DNA from 2 places in the Sphaerisporangium flaviroseum genome. Region 2 is predicted to be linked to the other one. Evidence: riboswitches for the same ligand, from Rfam matches in the RefSeq annotation. Region 2 holds a riboswitch; the other holds the start of a gene.

Region 1 (4,182 bases), on a different contig from region 2:
GGCCTTGATGCGGTCGGCCCCGGTGGCGTTCTCGTCCACGACGAAGCCGCCGCCCACCGAGTAGTAGGTCTTCTCGCGTAGGGACTCGCCCTCCGCGGAGAAGGCGGTGAAACGCATCCCGTTGGGATGGTGCGGGAGGGAGATCTTCCGTTCGAAGACCAGGTCCTCGCCGATGACGAACGGGATCTCATGCGAGCCGTACAACGTCACGGTGCCGGACGCGCGCATCCGCGCGATCCGCTCGTCGACGGTGTCGACGTCGACCAGTTCGGGCTTCTCGCCCGACAGGCCCAGCAGGACCGCCTTGTCGCTGCCGTGCCCCTTGCCGGTCAGCCCGAGCGAGCCGTAGAGGATGACCTCGACCCGGGCGGTCTTCTCCAGTAACCCGTCGTGGTCAAGTCCTCGGGCGAACTTGTGCGCCGCCGCCATCGGGCCGCCCGTGTGGGAGCTCGACGGCCCAATGCCGATCTTGAACAGATCGAAGACGCTGATCGCCATTGATCTCCGCCCTTCGGAACGGGTTGTGCTCGGAATGCTCCGGCGAGCACAGGTGGCACGCCGCGACCACCGGGTTCGGCCGAGGTGACGGTGGTACCTCGGCCGAGCCCGAAGGCCAGGTGATCGGTCGTCGAGGCGCCGGCCATGGGAGGGGTGGATCCCTGCGTGGCCGGTCCTCGGGATGAGGGACGGGGTATCGGGGACCGTCAGGACTCGGCGGAGGTGACGGTGGCGTACTGCTCGTGGGTGAGGAGCTCCTCAGGGGTGCCCTCGATGCGCACACGGAACAACCAGCCCTCGCCGTACGGGTCGGAGTTGACCAGCGAGGGGTCGTCCACGACGGTCTGGTTGACCTCGACGACCTCACCGGTGACCGGGGCGTAGATGTCACTGACGGACTTGGTGGACTCGACCTCCCCGATGGCGTCCCCGGACTCGATGGTCGCACCCGTCTCGGGCAACTGAACGTAGACCACGTCACCCAGCGCGTCAGCGGCGTACGCCGTGATGCCCACGGTCACGGTGAGGCCGTCGTCGAGACCGGCCACCCACTCGTGCTCCTTGGTGTAGCTGAGCTCCTCGGGAATGCTGCTCACATGCTCCTCCGGTAAAAAGGCAGGTCAACCACGTCGACCGGTTCATGGCTACCACGGATGTCGACCGCGAGCCCTTCGGACACGTTGGTGTCCACATAGGCCATCGCGATCGGCTTGCCGAGGGACTGGGAAGGCGCGCCGCTGGTGACCTCTCCAACGACGGTGCCGTCGGTCCGCGACACCACGGGGTAGCCGTGGCGCGGTACTCGGCGACCCCGCGCGACCAGGCCGGTCAGGCGCCGGCGCGGGGGGACGTCCTTCAGCGGCGCGAGGGCCGCGCGGCCGACGAAGTCGCCCGGCTTGTCGAACTTCACGACGCGGCCGAGGCCGGCGTCGAAGGGGGTCAGCCCGGCGTTCAGCTCGTTGCCGTAAAGCGGCATTCCCGCTTCCAGGCGCAGCGTGTCGCGGGCGGACAGCCCGGCGGGACGCAGGCCGTACGCGTCGCCAGCCTTGGTGAGCTCCTGCCACAGCGGCACGGCGTCCTCGGCGGCGACGAACAGCTCGAAGCCGTCCTCGCCGGTGTATCCGGTGCGCGCGATCAGGGCCTCGGACCCGGCGACGGTGGCGGGCAGTCCCGCGTAGTACTTCAGGCCGGCCAGATCGGCGTCGGTGAGCGAGCCGACGATCTCCTGGGCGCGCGGCCCCTGGACGGCGATCAGGGCGTAGCGGTCGGACCGGTCGTCGACCTCGGCATCGAAACCGCCGGCCCGCGCGGTGAGCTCGGCGGCCACCCGCTCGTAGTTGGAGGCGTTGGCCACGACGAGGAACTCCTCGTCGCCCAGGCGATAGACGATCAGGTCGTCGAGCACGCCGCCGTCCTCGGCGCAGATCATGGTGTAGCGGGCGCGGCCGGGTTCCAGCGCCGACAGGTGGCCGACCAGCGCGTGGTCGAGCGACTCACCTGCCTGCCGGCCGGTGACGAAGATCTCGCCCATGTGGGAGAGGTCGAACAGCCCGGCGGCCATGCGCACCGCGTTGTGCTCGGCGGACTCGCTGCCGTAACGCAAGGGCATGAGCCAGCCGGCGAAGTCGGTGAGCGTCGCGCCGAGGCTCTCGTGCACCTCGCGGAGCGGTGTGGGTCGGGACATGATGCGCACCTCAGACAGGGTTGGATGAGAGCATCCTCCCCCTCTGTCATCGGTGCCTGAGAGTTTCGCCCGGGATTTACCGGACTTTCACCTTCGGCGAGGCCCGCGTAGGGGGCCTGCTTTCCAGAGATCACCTGGCCCGCGCGGTCCTTTGCCTTGTGAGGTTCGCGGGGAGGACTTGCTCCTTCAGGGGTCCTGACCGGATGTCAGGACGCTCTCCCGCACGGGATCATCGGTGTTCCCGCCCACCTTACCAATGACGGCCGCTCGTCGCGGCGGTGACCAACGCCTCGAACAGGTGGCCCTCCTGGCCCGCCTCGGGGTGCCACTGGACGGCGAGCGCGAAGGGATGATCCCGGAGCTCCACCGCCTCCACGGTGCCGTCGTCCGAGGTCGCGGACACTGTGAGCCCTTCGCCCAGGCGGTCGGTGGCCTGGTGGTGGTAGTGGGCGGCGCCGACCTTCTCGGCCCCCAGCACGTCCGCGATCATGCTGCCGGTCGCCAGTCGTACGGGCAGGTGGCCGAACTCGCCGGGGGCGGGGGAGTGGCCGCCGTGGCCCACCACGTCGGGCAGGTGCTGGTGGAGGCTGCCGCCGAGGGAGACGTTCAGGACCTGAAGGCCCCGGCAGATCCCCAGGAACGGGGTGCCCGCCTTCAGTGCCGCCTCGACCAGCCCAAACTCCGCCTCATCACGAAATTTCCGGACGTATCCGGTTTGTTGGTGCGGCTGCTCGCCGTATCTGCCGGGATCGACGTCGCCCCCGCCCGCCACGATCAGGCCGTCGAGCCGCCCCACCAGCGAGGAGGGATCTCCCGCCGGGGGCAGGATGACCGGCTGGCCACCCGCCCTGACGACGTGCTCGATGTAGGTGTACGGCAGCAGCGCGGCCGGCATCCGCCACACGGTGAAGGCGGCGGGCTCCACGTAGCAGGTGATGCCGATGACGGGTCGCGCGCCAGAGCCGGCGGCCGGAGGTGGCATGGGCTACACCGGGGTCACGTAGGCGCCGGAGATGCCGCCGTCGACCAGGAACTCGGCACCGGTGATGAAGCTCGCGTCGTCCGAGGCGAGGAACGCGACGGCGGCGGCGATCTCGGTGGCCTCGGCGAACCGGCCGACCGGGATGTGGACGAGGCGCCGCTGGGCCCGCTCGGGGTCCTTGGCGAACAACTCCTGCAGCAGGGGGGTGTTGACCGGCCCCGGGCAGAGCGCGTTGACGCGGATGCCCTCGCGGGCGAACTGCACCCCGAGCTCGCGTGACATGGCGAGCACCCCGCCCTTGGAGGCGGTGTAGGAGATCTGGGAGGTCGCCGAGCCCATCACCGCCACGAAGGAGGCGGTGTTGATGATGGACCCCTTGCCCTGGCGCCGCATGTAAGGGATGGCGTGCTTGCAGCAGAGGTACACACTGGTCAGGTTGACGTCCTGAACTCGTCGCCACGCCTCGATGCCGGTGGACAGGATCGAGTCGTCGTCGGGAGGCGAGATGCCGGCGTTGTTGAAGGCGATGTCCACGCTGCCGTAGGTCTCGAACGCCGTCTCGAACATGTGGCTGACGTCTTCCTCGCTGGTGACGTCGGTGCGGACGAACAGGCCCCCGACCTCGTCCGCCGCCTTGGCGCCACCCACCTCGTCGAGGTCGGCGCACACGACCTTGGCGCCCTCCTCGGCGAAGCGGCGTGCCGTGGCGAGGCCGATGCCGCCCGCCGCCCCCGTGATGACGGCGACGCGGTCCCGCAGACGTTGCATAGTGACGAACTCCCTGGTGCCTTGGTGAGGTGAGCGGAGCCCAGCGGGCTCAGTGGGCGATGAAGACGTTCTTGGTCTCGGTGAAGGCGGCCAGGGCGTCGGGGCCGAGCTCCCTGCCCAGCCCAGACTGCTTGAAGCCGCCGAAGGGCGTCCAGTACCTCACGGACGAGTGGGAGTTGACCGAGAGGTTGCCCGCCTCGATCGCGCGGGCCACGCGCAGTGCCCGTCCCACGTCCCGCGTCCAGATCGA
Region 2 (4,182 bases):
TCGAGGTGAGCGCCCGCCCGTCCGACTCGATCGCGCTGGCCCTTCGCACGGGGGCCAGCATCTTCGCCAGTGAGGATGTGGTACGCGAGGCCGGCGTCATCATCCCCGACGACCAGGAGGACGAGGTGGAGAAGTTCCGCGAGTTCCTCGACACGATCACACCGGAGGACTTCGGTCGTGCGGGTTAGCCATATCGGGCATTTACGCTTCACGACGCGCCGGGCGGGATCGTTGACTGCGGATCGCGCCAGTCCTACGGTGCAAGGGAAACCACGGTTGTAATTCACGAACCCCCAGATCAGACCGTGGGATGAGAGAAAGCCGGAGGTCCGCAGTGGCGGTCAGCAGCGGCGAGGGAAAGACGGCCGGCCAGCATGATCCGGCCCAGCGCCAGTCGGCGCGGGAGCGCGCGGGTGAGCAGGGCCTGTTGTTCGACGAGCGGCCGGCGTCGCTGCCCGCCGACGTCGGATACCGCGGCCCGACGGCGTGCTCGGCGGCCGGCATCACGTACCGGCAGCTCGACTACTGGGCTCGCACCCAGCTCGTCGAGCCGTCGGTGCGGGCGGCGCAGGGCTCGGGATCCCAGCGGCTCTACAGCTTCCGCGACATCCTCGTGCTCAAGGTGGTCAAGCGGCTGCTCGACACCGGGGTGTCGCTGCAGCAGATACGCACCGCGGTGCAGCACCTGCGCGAGCGCGGGGTCAACGACCTGGCACAGATCACGCTGATGAGCGACGGCGTGAGCGTCTACGAGTGCACCTCGGCCGACGAGGTGATCGATCTGCTCGAGGGCGGCCAGGGCGTGTTCGGCATCGCTCTCGGCGGTGTGTGGCGTGAGGTCGAGGGATCCCTCGCGGAGCTGCCGGGGGAACGCGTGGAGCCGGCCGACAGTGACTCCATGGAGGAGCACCCGGGTGACGAGCTGGCTCGGCGCAGGAAGGCCCGCAAGACGGGGTGACCCCGTCGTCTTCCCGGGGCGGGGATGGGTTCCGCGGCATTTCATAGTCCGCAGGAACGGGGCGGGATCGCGGCAAAATTGCAGCTCAGGGGTAAAGACCGTCAAATCCGGCTGATAGGGGTAACCCCTTACCGGGGTCGGGACGGTACGATTGGGCCAAGGCTTACGACCCTGTGCGGGAGAGTCCCAGGCACGAACCGGCTCCGCGTTCCATGTGGGTGCCGGCGCGCACCCGGGCGCCGAAGGAGCAACCTCCCCGGAATCTCTCAGGCTCACGTACCGCACGGGTGAGGCGACTCTGGAAAGTAGACATGTCCGCCAGGCGTGTCTCACCGACGGTGCAAATCCTCTATATGGGGATGAAGCTCTCAGGTCGCGATGAGGATGTCGCGCTGACAGAGGGGGAGACCCGGCATACGCGCGCGTCCAGCGCCCGGTCTCTATTCCCCTTCAGGAGGGCTCCATGACCGATCGGTCACCGCTTCGCGACCTTTCCGCACCGCCCTTCGCCACCCGGCACATCGGACCGGCGGACGCCGACCAGGCGCGCATGCTGGAGGCCGTGGGCTACGAGTCGGTCGCCGACCTGATCGCCCTGGCGGTACCGGAGGTGATCCGGGCGGAGGGCCCGCTCGACCTTCCCGAGGCGGCGAGCGAGACCGAGGCAATCGCCGAGCTACGCGAGCTCGCCTCCCGCAACGAGGTGCTGACCTCGATGATCGGCCTGGGCTACCACGACACGATCACCCCCGCGGTCATCCGCCGCAACCTGCTGGAGAACCCCGGCTGGTACACCGCCTACACCCCCTACCAGCCGGAGATCTCGCAGGGACGCCTCGAGGCCCTCCTGAACTTCCAGACCGTCGTGAGCGACCTTGCCGGGCTCGACGTCGCCGGCGCCTCGCTGCTGGACGAGGCCACCGCCGCGGCCGAGGCCATGACGCTGGCCCGCCGCGCCGGCCGTGCCAAGACCCCGGTGTTCGTCGTGGACGCCGACACGCTTCCCCAGACCAAGGCGGTGCTCGCCACCCGCGCCGAGCCGCTCGGCATCGAACTCGTCGAGGCCGACCTCGGCGGCGGGCTGCCCGACGGCGAGCTGTTCGGCGTGCTGGTGCAGTACCCCGGCGCGAGCGGCGAGATCAAGGACTTCCGCGCGGTCGCCGACCAGGCCCACGAGCGCGGCGCGCTGGTGGTCGCCGCCGCCGACCTCCTCGCCCTGACGCTGGTCGAGGCTCCCGGGTCCATGGGCGCCGACATCGCCGTCGGCTCCTCCCAGCGCTTCGGCGTGCCCTTCGGGTTCGGCGGCCCGCACGCCGCGTACATGGCGGTCCGCGAAGGGCTCCAGCGGCAGATGCCCGGCCGCCTGGTGGGGGTGTCGCAGGACGCCGACGGCCGCCCCGCCTACCGGCTGGCCCTGCAGACCCGCGAGCAGCACATCCGCCGCGAGAAGGCCACCAGCAACATCTGCACCGCACAGGTGCTGCTCGCCGTCATCGCCGGAATGTACGCCGTCTACCACGGTCCCGAAGGCCTCAAGCGGATCGCCCAGCGCACGCACCGCCACGCCGCCGTGCTCGCCGCGGGCCTGCGCGGCGCCGGGGTCGAGGTGGTGCACGACGACTTCTTCGACACCGTCCTCGTCCGCGTCCCCGGACGGGCGGCCGACGTCGTCGCGGCGGCCCGTGGCAAGGGCGTGAACCTGCGGCTCGCCGACGCCGACCACGTGGGTGTCACCTGCGACGAGAAGACCAACGCCGACCACCTGACGGCCGTCTGGGAGGCGTTCGGCCTCACCGAGATCGTGCTGGACGACCTGGACACCGCCACCTCCGACGCGCTGCCCGCCGGGTTGCTGCGCACCACCGCCTTCCTCACCCACCCGGTGTTCCACTCCTACCGGTCCGAGACCGCGATGCTGCGCTATCTGCGCAGGCTCCAGGACAAGGACATCGCGCTCGACCGGTCGATGATCCCGCTGGGCTCCTGCACGATGAAGCTCAACGCCACGACCGAGATGGAGCCGATCACCTGGCCCGAGCTCGCCGGGATCCACCCCTACGCCCCGGTCGACCAGGTCCAGGGCTACCTGAAGCTGATCAAGGACCTCGAGGGCTGGCTGGCCGAGGTGACCGGCTACGACGCCGTCTCGCTGCAGCCCAACGCGGGCTCGCAGGGCGAGTTCGCCGGGCTGCTCGCCATCCGCGCCTACCACCGGGCCAACGGCCAGAACGAGCGCGACGTCTGCCTCATCCCCTCCTCGGCCCACGGCACCAACGCCGCCAGCGCCGTCATGGCCGGTATGCGCGTCGTCGTGGTGGCCTGCGACGACGAGGGCAACGTCAACGTCGGCGACCTCAGCGACAAGATCGAGAAGCACCGTGACCGGCTGGCGGCCATCATGGTCACCTACCCCTCCACCCACGGCGTGTTCGAGGAGACCATCACCGCGATCTGCGACCAGGTCCACGAGGCCGGGGGCCAGGTGTACGTCGACGGGGCCAACCTCAACGCCCTCGTCGGGCTGGCCAAGCCGGGGAGTTTCGGAGCGGACGTCTCCCACCTCAACCTGCACAAGACGTTCTGCATCCCGCACGGCGGCGGCGGCCCCGGCGTCGGCCCGGTCGCGGTCCGCTCGCACCTGGCGCCCTACCTGCCCGGGCACCCCCTGGAGGACGGCCCGGTGGGCCCGGTCGCGGCCGCGCCTTTCGGGTCGGCGGGCATCCTGCCGATCTCCTGGGCCTACGTCAGGATGATGGGCGCCGACGGCCTGAAGGCGGCCACCGAGCAGGCGATCCTGTCGGCCAACTACCTGGCCAGGCGGCTCGCCCCGCACTATCCCGTGCTCTACACCGGCCGCGAGGGCCTGGTGGCCCACGAGTGCATCGTCGACCTGCGCCAGATCACCAAGGAGACCGGCGTCACGGTCGACGACGTCGCCAAGCGCCTGGTCGACTACGGCTTCCACGCGCCCACCATGTCGTTCCCGGTGGCGGGCACGCTGATGATCGAGCCGACCGAGAGCGAGGACCTGGCCGAGCTCGACCGGTTCTGCGACGCGATGATCGCCATCCGGGCCGAGATCGCCAAGGTGGCCTCCGGGGCCTACGACAGGGCCGACAACCCGCTGCGCAACGCCCCCCACACGGCCGACTGCCTGGTGGCCGACGACTGGAAGCACCCCTACACGCGCACCGAGGCGGCCTACCCCGTGCCGGCCCTGCGGG

Evidence for each region. Region 2 has a riboswitch for glycine ahead of gcvP (aminomethyl-transferring glycine dehydrogenase). Riboswitches for the same ligand answer to the same signal wherever they lie in the genome.
Region 1: linked by a shared signal. The riboswitch ahead of gcvT (glycine cleavage system aminomethyltransferase GcvT) and the one ahead of gcvP (aminomethyl-transferring glycine dehydrogenase) in region 2 are both predicted to bind glycine.

Annotation. Positions count from the first base shown of each region.
Region 1 is NZ_BAAAZR010000038.1:68,001-72,182, reverse strand. Features, by position in the region: gene ABD810_RS32380 (L-serine ammonia-lyase) at 1-498, opposite strand, end outside; gene gcvH (glycine cleavage system protein GcvH) at 705-1,094, opposite strand; gene gcvT (glycine cleavage system aminomethyltransferase GcvT) at 1,091-2,182, opposite strand; glycine riboswitch at 2,216-2,316, opposite strand; glycine riboswitch at 2,317-2,414, opposite strand; gene ABD810_RS32365 (gamma-glutamyl-gamma-aminobutyrate hydrolase family protein) at 2,433-3,164, opposite strand; gene ABD810_RS32360 (3-oxoacyl-ACP reductase) at 3,168-3,932, opposite strand; gene ABD810_RS32355 (aldehyde dehydrogenase family protein) at 3,982-4,182, opposite strand, start outside.
Region 2 is NZ_BAAAZR010000063.1:135,054-139,235, reverse strand. Features, by position in the region: gene ABD810_RS39870 (bifunctional nuclease family protein) at 1-188, shown strand, start outside; gene ABD810_RS39865 (MerR family transcriptional regulator) at 335-958, shown strand; glycine riboswitch at 1,125-1,250, shown strand; gene gcvP (aminomethyl-transferring glycine dehydrogenase) at 1,422-4,182, shown strand, end outside.